DNA from 4 places in the Rhizobium sp. BK289 genome. Region 3 is predicted to be linked to each of the others. Evidence: predicted binding sites of a transcription regulator. Region 3 holds the regulator's gene; each other region holds the start of a gene.
The links. The regulator PhoB, encoded in region 3, activates phosphate uptake and scavenging genes when phosphate is short. The targets are predictions, from matches to a motif close to TGTCATNNANCTGTCAT.

Region 1 (2,203 bases), on a different contig from region 3:
GCAGAACCGTGATGAGCGACGTCGTGCTTTACGATTACTGGCGCTCGTCCGCCAGCTATCGCGTTCGCATTGCGCTCAACATGCTCGGCATCGGTTACAAGCGTGTGCCCATCGATCTGCTGGAAGGCGAACAGAATAGCGTCGATTACCTGGCACTCAATCCGCAAGGATTCGTGCCGACGCTCACGATCGACGGAGAAATTCTGACGCAGTCGCTTGCGATCATCGAATATCTGGCCGAACTTCGGCCTGAGAGCGGCTTGATGCCGTCTGACAGCGCGAGCCGCCAGCACGTGCGGGCGCTTGCCTATGCGATCGCCATGGATATCCATCCGATCTGCAACACGCATGTTGCCGCCCATGTCATGGCCATCACGGATAGAGCCGATGCCCGCGAGGAATGGATGAGGCATTTCATTGCCGGTGGCCTTCGCAAGCTCGAGATGATGTTGAGCAAATTTGAAGGTAGCTTCAGTTTTGGCGACACGCCGACCATGGCGGATATCTGCCTTGTGCCGCAGGTCTACAACGCCCGCCGCTGGGGCGTGGACCTGACCGATCTCAAGCGCATCGTCGAAATCGATGCCAGGTGCACGAATTTGCCGGCCTTTCAGGCGGCGCATCCCGATCGTGCAAGGCCGTAGTGGATCATGTGCGCTTCGCGGTGATAGTCTTGGCATTCAGGCTATTCGGCGGGTCTTTTAGATGCGGCGCATACAATCAGCCTTCCTTAGCGATTTGCGCTTCGGAATTTCCAGTTGCAGAAAGTCGACTCCTTTTTACATGATTGTCATCTGGTTTTTATAAGTGGGAAGAGGGAAGCAACCACGACGCAGGGGGTATAAATGCGTAAACTTGTTCTCTCCATGATGGCCGCGACCGTATTGTCCGGTGCGGCTCACGCGGCGACGGTCTATCCGTTGGACCGGGCGACGGTACTCGCCGGCTCGCCATTCGATTTCAAGGTGGAATTCAGCAAGGTCGTCAAGCCGGAAGACGTCAAGGTGACGGTCAACGGCGAAAGCTATGAGACCGTCTTCGGCAAGGCCGCCGATTTTGTCGCGGAAGAAAAGGGTGCCGAGGACAAAGTTCTCGGATCGGCCCTGATCCTGCGTGGCGTCAAGCTTGCAAAGACCGGCCAGTACAAGGTCGAAGTATCGGCCGGCGACGAGAAGAAGTCCGTCAATTGGGATGTCTACGGCACCTCCGCCACGCCGAAGGCCAAGAACATCATCTTCCTGCTCGGTGACGGCCTTTCCGTTGCACATCGCACCGGTGCCCGCATCATGTCCAAGGGCATGACCGAAGGCAAGGCCAATGGCCGTCTTGCCATGGATGACGTTCCGCCAGTTGCTTTCATCGGCACGTCCTCGACCTCGGCGATTGCGACCGACAGCGCCAATACGATGTCGGCCTATATGACCGGCCACAAGTCGGCCGTGAACGCGCTCGGCGTCTATGCCGACCGTACGCCGGCAAGCCTGGACGACCCCAAGGTCGAAACCATGGGTGAAGCCCTGCGCCGCACCGGCAAGAAGTCGCTCGGCATCGTCACTACGGCCGAAGTCGAAGACGCGACGCCGGCGGCGCTCGTCTCCCATACCCGTAAGCGCGGCGACAAGGCCGACATCGTCGGCATGATGTATGACGTCAAGCCGGATGTCCTGCTCGGCGGCGGCTCGGCCTATTTCCTGGCGAAAAGCGTGCCGGGCTCCAAACGCAAGGACGACAAGGACTATGTCGCGCTCTTCAAGGATGCCGGCTACGCCGTTGCCACCGACAAGAACGAACTGGCGACGGCTGCCGGCTTCAACCAGGACAAGCTGCTCGGCCTGTTCCACACCGGTAACCTCGACGTCACGCTCGACCGCGAATTCCTCAAGAAGGGCACGGTCGACAAGTTCCCGAACCAGCCCGGCCTGGTCGACATGACCAAGGTCGCGCTCGACAAGCTTTCCAAAAATCCGGAAGGCTTCTTCCTGATGGTCGAGGGTGCCTCCATCGACAAGATGAGCCATCCGCTGGACTGGGATCGCGCTCTGATCGAAACGATCGAGTTCGACAAGGCCGTCGCCGTTGCCCGCGAATTCCAGGCCAGGAATCCGGATACGCTTGTTGTCGTCACCGGCGATCACACCCATGGCGTTTCGATCATCGGTACGGTCGACGATGACAAGCCGGGCACGGAAATGCGCGAGAAGGT
Region 2 (2,203 bases), on a different contig from region 3:
AGGGCGATTCCGTTCACGAATAATGGCGCGCAATAGGACAAGGCGGTGCGCAGGCGGAAATATGGGGGCGCACCCTCGCCCTGGAAGGATTTGATCGCGGGAATCATGACAGACCTGAAGGGGAACTGATTTGTCCCTATCATGCTATCGAGAGTACGACTATGGCGAGAAATGGCCAAAATCGTAACGTTTCGGATAAATCCGAAGCTTTGGCGGTTCCGCGACGATCAATAATTATGACAGGCCATTATCAAGCCCGTGAAAAGATGTGGATCAGGCCGCCTGGGCACCGAGCGACTGTGGCATTTCCTCGACTGGCGAACCGACCGGCTGCGTATCGAGAATGCTTCGCCAGGTGATGAGTTCGAACGTGCCGTCCTCATGCTCCGCGATCGCCGTGCAGCTTTCCACCCAGTCGCCGGTATTGATATAGCGCACGCCGTCGAGATCCTCGATGACGGCATGGTGGATGTGACCGCAGATGACGCCATCGGCATCGTTGCGCTTGGCTTCCTCGGCGACGACACGCTGGAACTCGCCGATGAAGTTGACGGCATGCTTGACCTGCAGCTTCGCCCAGGCCGAGAACGACCAATAAGGCATGTTCAGGCGACGGCGGACTGCGGCAAGACCGACATTGATCAGGATGGCCATGTCATAGGCCCAGTCGCCGAGATAGGCGAGCAGGCGGGCGTTGCGCACGACGACGTCGAATTCGTCGCCATGCAGGATGAGATACTTCTTGCCATCGGCCGTTTCATGCATGGCGCGCTGCGCCACCTCGATGCCGCCGAAATGCATGCCCGGGAAATCACGCAGGAATTCGTCGTGATTGCCGGGAATGTAGACGATCCGCGTGCCCTTGCGCGCCTTGCGCAGGAGCTTTTGCACGACATCGTTACAATCCTGCGGCCAGTACCAGTTGCGCTTGAGGCGCCAGCCGTCGACGATGTCGCCGACCAGGAAGATGGTATCGGCCTCGTGGTGACGGAGGAAGTCGAGCAGGTAGTCCGCCTTGGCGGCCTTCGAGCCCAGGTGCACGTCAGAAATGAACAGCGTTCGGAATCGCCGGGTGTCCATGTTTTCATTCACGAACTTTAACGTCCGTGCCCTATCTACCTTGGCTATTCCAAAACCAGACTCGTGTTTCAGGAAGATGACAAACCCTGTGTCTGCCGCCTAATCGAGACGGATCAGCCGCGTTTGGCCGTGATTGCAAGGTCTGGACGGTCGCTTGTAAAGCTGGCGACACCAAGGCGAAACATGGCGCGCGCCGCCTCCTCGGTATGTGCGGCCCATCCATGTACCTTCATGCCGCCCTTGCGGAAAAACTCCACGATCTCTGCATCCAGCGCATCGGCGCGGATTGCGATCTCCCGCACTCCAGAGCTGCGCAGAGCCGCCATGATCCCATTCCAGCCCAGCTGTGCGGCAGCCTGGAGCGAACAGAGGAAGATGAAGCCGAGCAGTTCGCCGACATTCCAGCCACGTTCATCAAGCGCCACGGCAAAGGCCTCCAGGCGCGGCAAAGCGAAACTCGTCACCATGGTGCGCGTCAGCATGCCCGTCACTCGCAGCTCATCGACAATTCGGGCTTCCATGCCCTCATAGGGCGAACCATCGGCCTTGGTCTTGATCTCCAGCCGGAGGTCGACGGCGGACGGTCCGAAGATCTCGATGGTTTCCATCAGCGTCGGGATGGTTTCGCCGCCACTTCCGATCACGATATGGCGCATCAGCTTCGCATAGCTGAAATCGGCAATCGCACCCTTACCGTCCGTCATCCGGTCGATCAGCGCGTCGTGGTGAACGACGAGCTTGCCGTCCCGGGTCTGATGGACGTCGAATTCGACGAGATCGATGTCGAGCTTGGCGGTCTCCGAAAAGGCGAGCCTGGTGTTTTCGGGCCACAGATGGGCACCACCGCGATGGGAAGCAATCAAAGTCATGAGAAAATCTCCGCGTGAGAACGTCATAGGCCGCGGTAGTGAACTCCTGATGACGCGGCTGCCGTGGCGCGACCTGCGGCAATCCGTGCTTTGCCACGACAAAAACGCGCGGGAGCATCAATTGCATACTGTGAAGGCGAAGCGATTGATGTATGGAGGGGCTCTAGCGCAGGCAGGAAATGGAGACGCGAGTTGGATACGAACGACACTTCGAAAGCAGCCAAGAACATGCCGAGCGGCAATTTCGACGATCA
Region 3 (2,203 bases):
GACGAAGACCTGAAGTTCCTGACGCGCCGTATTGCGGAAATGGGCGGCCTGGCCGAGCAGATGGTCAGCGACAGCGTACGCGCATTGGTCCAAAGCGATGCTGCCCTTGCGCAGAAGGTCATCTCCGACGACGTCGTTCTCGACCATGCCGAGCGCGAAGTCGGCGACAAGGCGATCGTCACCATCGCCCGCCGTCAGCCGATGGCAGCCGACCTTCGTGAAATCATGGGATCGATCCGCATCGCTTCCGATCTGGAGCGCGTCGGCGATCTCGGCAAGAACACCGCCAAGCGCGTCATCGCCGTGCAGGGCACCGGCGTTCCGCGCCGTCTCGCCCGCGGCATCGAACACCTTTCCGAATTGGCACTGAGCCAGCTCAAGGAAGTTCTGGATGTCTACGCCACCCGTTCGCCCGACAAGGCCGTATCGATCCGTGAGCGCGACGAGGAAATCGACGCCATGTACACCTCGCTCTTCCGCGAGATGCTGACCTACATGATGGAAGATCCGCGCAACATCACCACCTGCACGCATCTTCTCTTCTGCGCCAAGAACATCGAGCGCATCGGCGACCATGCCACCAACATCGCCGAGACGATCTATTACATGGCGACCGGCGCTCAGCCCGAAGGCGAGCGTCCGAAGGATGATACCGCCAATACCGTCGGCGCGGTGACGGAATAATCTGGAAGTGAAGAAAGGAGACCATAAGCGCATGGTTCCGAGAGTTGCTGTTGTAGAAGACGAGGAAGCGCTCAGCGTTCTGCTGCGCTACAATCTTGAGGCCGAAGGCTTCGAGGTCGACACGATCCTAAGAGGCGATGAGGCTGAGCTGCGTCTCCAGGAGCGCATCCCCGATCTCCTGATCCTCGACTGGATGCTCCCCGGCGTATCGGGCATAGAGCTCTGCCGCCGGCTGCGCATGCGGCCGGAGACGGAGCGCCTGCCGATCATCATGCTGACGGCCCGCGGCGAGGAAAGCGAGCGCGTGCGCGGGCTTTCGACCGGCGCGGACGACTATGTCGTCAAGCCGTTCTCGACGCCGGAGCTGATGGCCCGCGTCAAGGCGATGCTGCGGCGTGCCCGTCCGGAGGTGCTCTCCACGGTGCTGCGTTGCGGCGATATCGAGCTCGATCGCGAAACTCATCGCGTTCACCGCAAGAGCCGCGAAGTGCGGCTGGGGCCGACGGAATTCCGCCTGCTGGAATTCCTGATGTCCTCGCCCGGCCGCGTCTTCTCGCGCTCGCAGCTGCTCGACGGCGTCTGGGGTCACGATATCTATGTCGACGAACGCACGGTCGACGTCCATGTCGGCCGCCTGCGCAAGGCGCTCAATTTCTCCAATATGCAGGATGTCATCCGTACCGTTCGCGGCGCGGGCTATTCCATGGAAGCCTGAGCGGCTTGCCGCTCGGGTATCAACATTACAGCTCCACGCGTCTTTCAAGACGCGTTAAGGTCGCTGTAACATCTTGAAATGCTGCATAATTTTCTCTTAAATCGATTCCGGTTTAAGGAATTATGCAGGAGCGGCGGAAATAGAAAAACGGGCCTCGAGGGGCCTGTTGCTCTTTGTCTTGCTGTCACTTTCAGCCGTTGTTGCGCCGGCGGTCATGCACTGGCTGGTAGGCCATGCGCTGATGATAGGTGCAGTAGGGCGACGAATCCGGGCTGTCATTGCCGCAGAAGTGGAAATCGTCCTTCAGCGGATCGCCGACCGGCCATTTGCAGGTGCGCTCCGTCAGCTCCGTCAGGCCGAGGCGGCGGGAGATCGGAACGACGACGTTCGCAGCCGGGCGATACTGGATTTCGTTGACGGAATCGACCTCGATCTCTTCCTTCAGCATGGTTACGCCCTGCTGGCGGGTGACGACCGTCCGTGTTGCAACGCGCGATCCGTAGCTCGTGGCGCGGGGTGCTGCAGCACTGCGCTTCGGCGTGCGCGTCGCGGTTGCCGTGCCGCCGGCCTTCGCTCGGCCGGGAAGGTTCAGGCGATGTACCTTGCCGATAACGGCATTACGGCTCACGCCACCGAGCTGCGCAGCGATCTGGCTGGCGCTCAACCCTTCGGACCATAGCTTTTTCAGCTTCTCGACGCGTTCGTCTGTCCAATTCATGCCCTGTCTCCGCTGTCGCGTTTCCGATGGCAGAATCCCTCACCATTGCCTCGCATGGGAACGAGGCGCGAAACGCTCTAAAATTG
Region 4 (2,203 bases), on a different contig from region 3:
CGCAGCAGCACAATCGATCACCAACGATATCCGATCGGCAACACCCGAGATGCCGTCAGCGCATCTGGCTGCTGAGAAGCCCGCAATCAAGCGAACAAATCAAGGAATGGCGGCAAAGCCGAAGCAGCGATAGCTACTGATTTCGATTGAAACGGCAAGCTGAAATTTCGATCTGCGGTTCTTCCTTGATGCCTTCAAATGGGAGGAGCGAAGTGATTGCGGAACGGGCGGCAGAGATGCGGGGTCCCGACAGGTGAATGCGGCTGCACATCATTGACATCTTGTGCCGTTGTCATAGCAATTCGACGTCATAGGCTAAGATCGGGCATGCAGAGGAAATCACGTGAAAAGACGCATGTTGCTCATCCTGGGGCTATCGGCATTCATCGCGACTTCTGTTTCAGCCGGTCGACTGACCGGCCATTCGACCCTGCCCCAATGGGAGAACAGCCGAAGAGGTGATCAGGTGGCTTTGGCAAGGGATATACTTGCCAGAACGGCTGGGCGAGATGTCGGCAAAGCAGCGGACCTGATGATTTGTATAGAGAAAGTCGCCAGAGACCCGGCCCACGCTAACATACCGCTTCATAAGATCGCGTCGCCGTGTCTGGTTTTGATCGGCGCCGAGTGACTTTTCGATTTCATCGATGCGCTTAATCCGGATTTAGCGCCTAAACCTAACGGACACACGACATTTTCCGGATTGCAATGAAAAAGTAAAATCCACAGGGAGACGACATGAATGGCAGAAATGCCATTCTGTTTGCATGTTTCGGACATTCGATATTTTGTCACATCCATGTCATGAAATACGTCGACACCTCGTGCCGGATCAAAAGCGGGTACCCAGATGGATTATTTCAGACGCTTCAACTTTCTGTTCGCAACGCCCACCTTTGACAATGAGGATCTGGAGGGTGCCCGCTACAACCAGATCGTCGAGGAGATAGAACGCTCCGGCTTCGAAGTGGTGCGCGCGCGCAATCTCGAAGATGCGGAGATCGCCGTGCAGACGGACGCAGCGATCGGCTGCATGCTGGTCGACTGGGGCAAGAAAGGCCTGGAAGGCAAGACGGCCGCCCTCATCAACCTCATGCGCCGGCGCGGCCTCGAATTCCCGATCATCCTGCTGATCCGCCGCAAGCGCTTCGAGGATGTGCCGGTCGAGGTCCTCGATTTCATCGACGGCTATGTCTTCCTGTCCGAAGAGACGCCCGCCTTCATCGCCAAGAGCCTCATCAGCCGGCTCAAGCAATATGCCGAAACGCTGAAGACGCCGTTTTTCGGTGCGCTGGTCGATTATGCCGAGGAGGGCAACCATCTCTGGACCTGCCCGGGCCACAATGGCGGCATCTTCTACAGCCGCAGCCCCATCGGCCGTGTCTTCATGGAGCATCTGGGCGAAGCGGTGTTTCGCGACGACCTCGACAATTCCGTGCTCGACCTCGGCGACCTTCTGACCCACGAGGGACCGGCTCTCGCCGCGCAAAAGGAAGCGGCCAAGATCTTCGGCGCCGAGAAGACCTATTTCGTGCTGAACGGCACCTCCACCTCCAACAAGGTTGCTCTGTCAGCCCTCGTCACCGATGGCGATCTCGTGCTGTTCGATCGCAACAATCATAAGGCCGCCCATCACGGCGCCCTGATGATCTCGGGCGGCATTCCGGTCTATCTGCCGACCAGACGCAATCTTTATGGGCTGATCGGCCCCATGGATTTCGCTGAAATGGACGAGGACGCGCTGCGCGAGCGCATCCGCACGCATCCATTGGTGAAAGATCCGGAGGCTTACAAGAAGCCGCGCCCGTTCCGCGTCGCTGTCGTGGAGCAATGCACCTATGACGGCACCATCCACAATGCCGAGATGATCCTCAAGCGCATCGGCCACCTGTGCGATTACATCCTCTTCGACGAGGCATGGGCGGGCTTCATGAAGTTTCATCCGCTTTATGCCGGGCGCTTTGCCATGGGTCTTTCGGACCTCGGCCCGGATGCGCCCGGTATCATCGCCACGCAATCGACCCATAAGCAGCTCGCCAGCTTCTCGCAGGCCTCGCAGATTCACATGAAGGATAGGCACATCACCGGCCAGAAGCGCCGCGTGGAGCACCGGCGCTTCAACGAAAGCTTCATGCAGCACGCCTCGACCTCGCCCTTCTATCCGCTGTTTGCCTCTCTCGATGTCGGCGCGCAGATGATGAAG

Region 1: the regulator PhoB is predicted to act here: its motif matches at 789-805, upstream of FHT84_RS00195 (alkaline phosphatase).
Region 2: the regulator PhoB is predicted to act here: its motif matches at 1,146-1,162, upstream of FHT84_RS04600 (UDP-2,3-diacylglucosamine diphosphatase).
Region 4: the regulator PhoB is predicted to act here: its motif matches at 790-806, upstream of FHT84_RS25225 (Orn/Lys/Arg decarboxylase N-terminal domain-containing protein).

Annotation. Positions count from the first base shown of each region.
Region 1 is NZ_JACHZO010000001.1:39,876-42,078, forward strand. Features, by position in the region: gene FHT84_RS00185 (fumarylacetoacetate hydrolase family protein) at 1-12, shown strand, start outside; gene maiA (maleylacetoacetate isomerase) at 12-644, shown strand; gene FHT84_RS00195 (alkaline phosphatase) at 846-2,203, shown strand, end outside.
Region 2 is NZ_JACHZO010000002.1:176,869-179,071, forward strand. Features, by position in the region: gene FHT84_RS04595 (MFS transporter) at 1-107, opposite strand, end outside; gene FHT84_RS04600 (UDP-2,3-diacylglucosamine diphosphatase) at 274-1,080, opposite strand; gene FHT84_RS04605 (glycerophosphodiester phosphodiesterase family protein) at 1,194-1,949, opposite strand; gene FHT84_RS04610 (NADP-dependent malic enzyme) at 2,142-2,203, shown strand, end outside.
Region 3 is NZ_JACHZO010000005.1:292,054-294,256, forward strand. Features, by position in the region: gene phoU (phosphate signaling complex protein PhoU) at 1-684, shown strand, start outside; gene phoB (phosphate regulon transcriptional regulator PhoB) at 716-1,399, shown strand; gene FHT84_RS12280 (GcrA family cell cycle regulator) at 1,590-2,117, opposite strand.
Region 4 is NZ_JACHZO010000016.1:2,109-4,311, forward strand. Features, by position in the region: gene FHT84_RS25220 (IclR family transcriptional regulator) at 1-133, shown strand, start outside; gene FHT84_RS25225 (Orn/Lys/Arg decarboxylase N-terminal domain-containing protein) at 851-2,203, shown strand, end outside.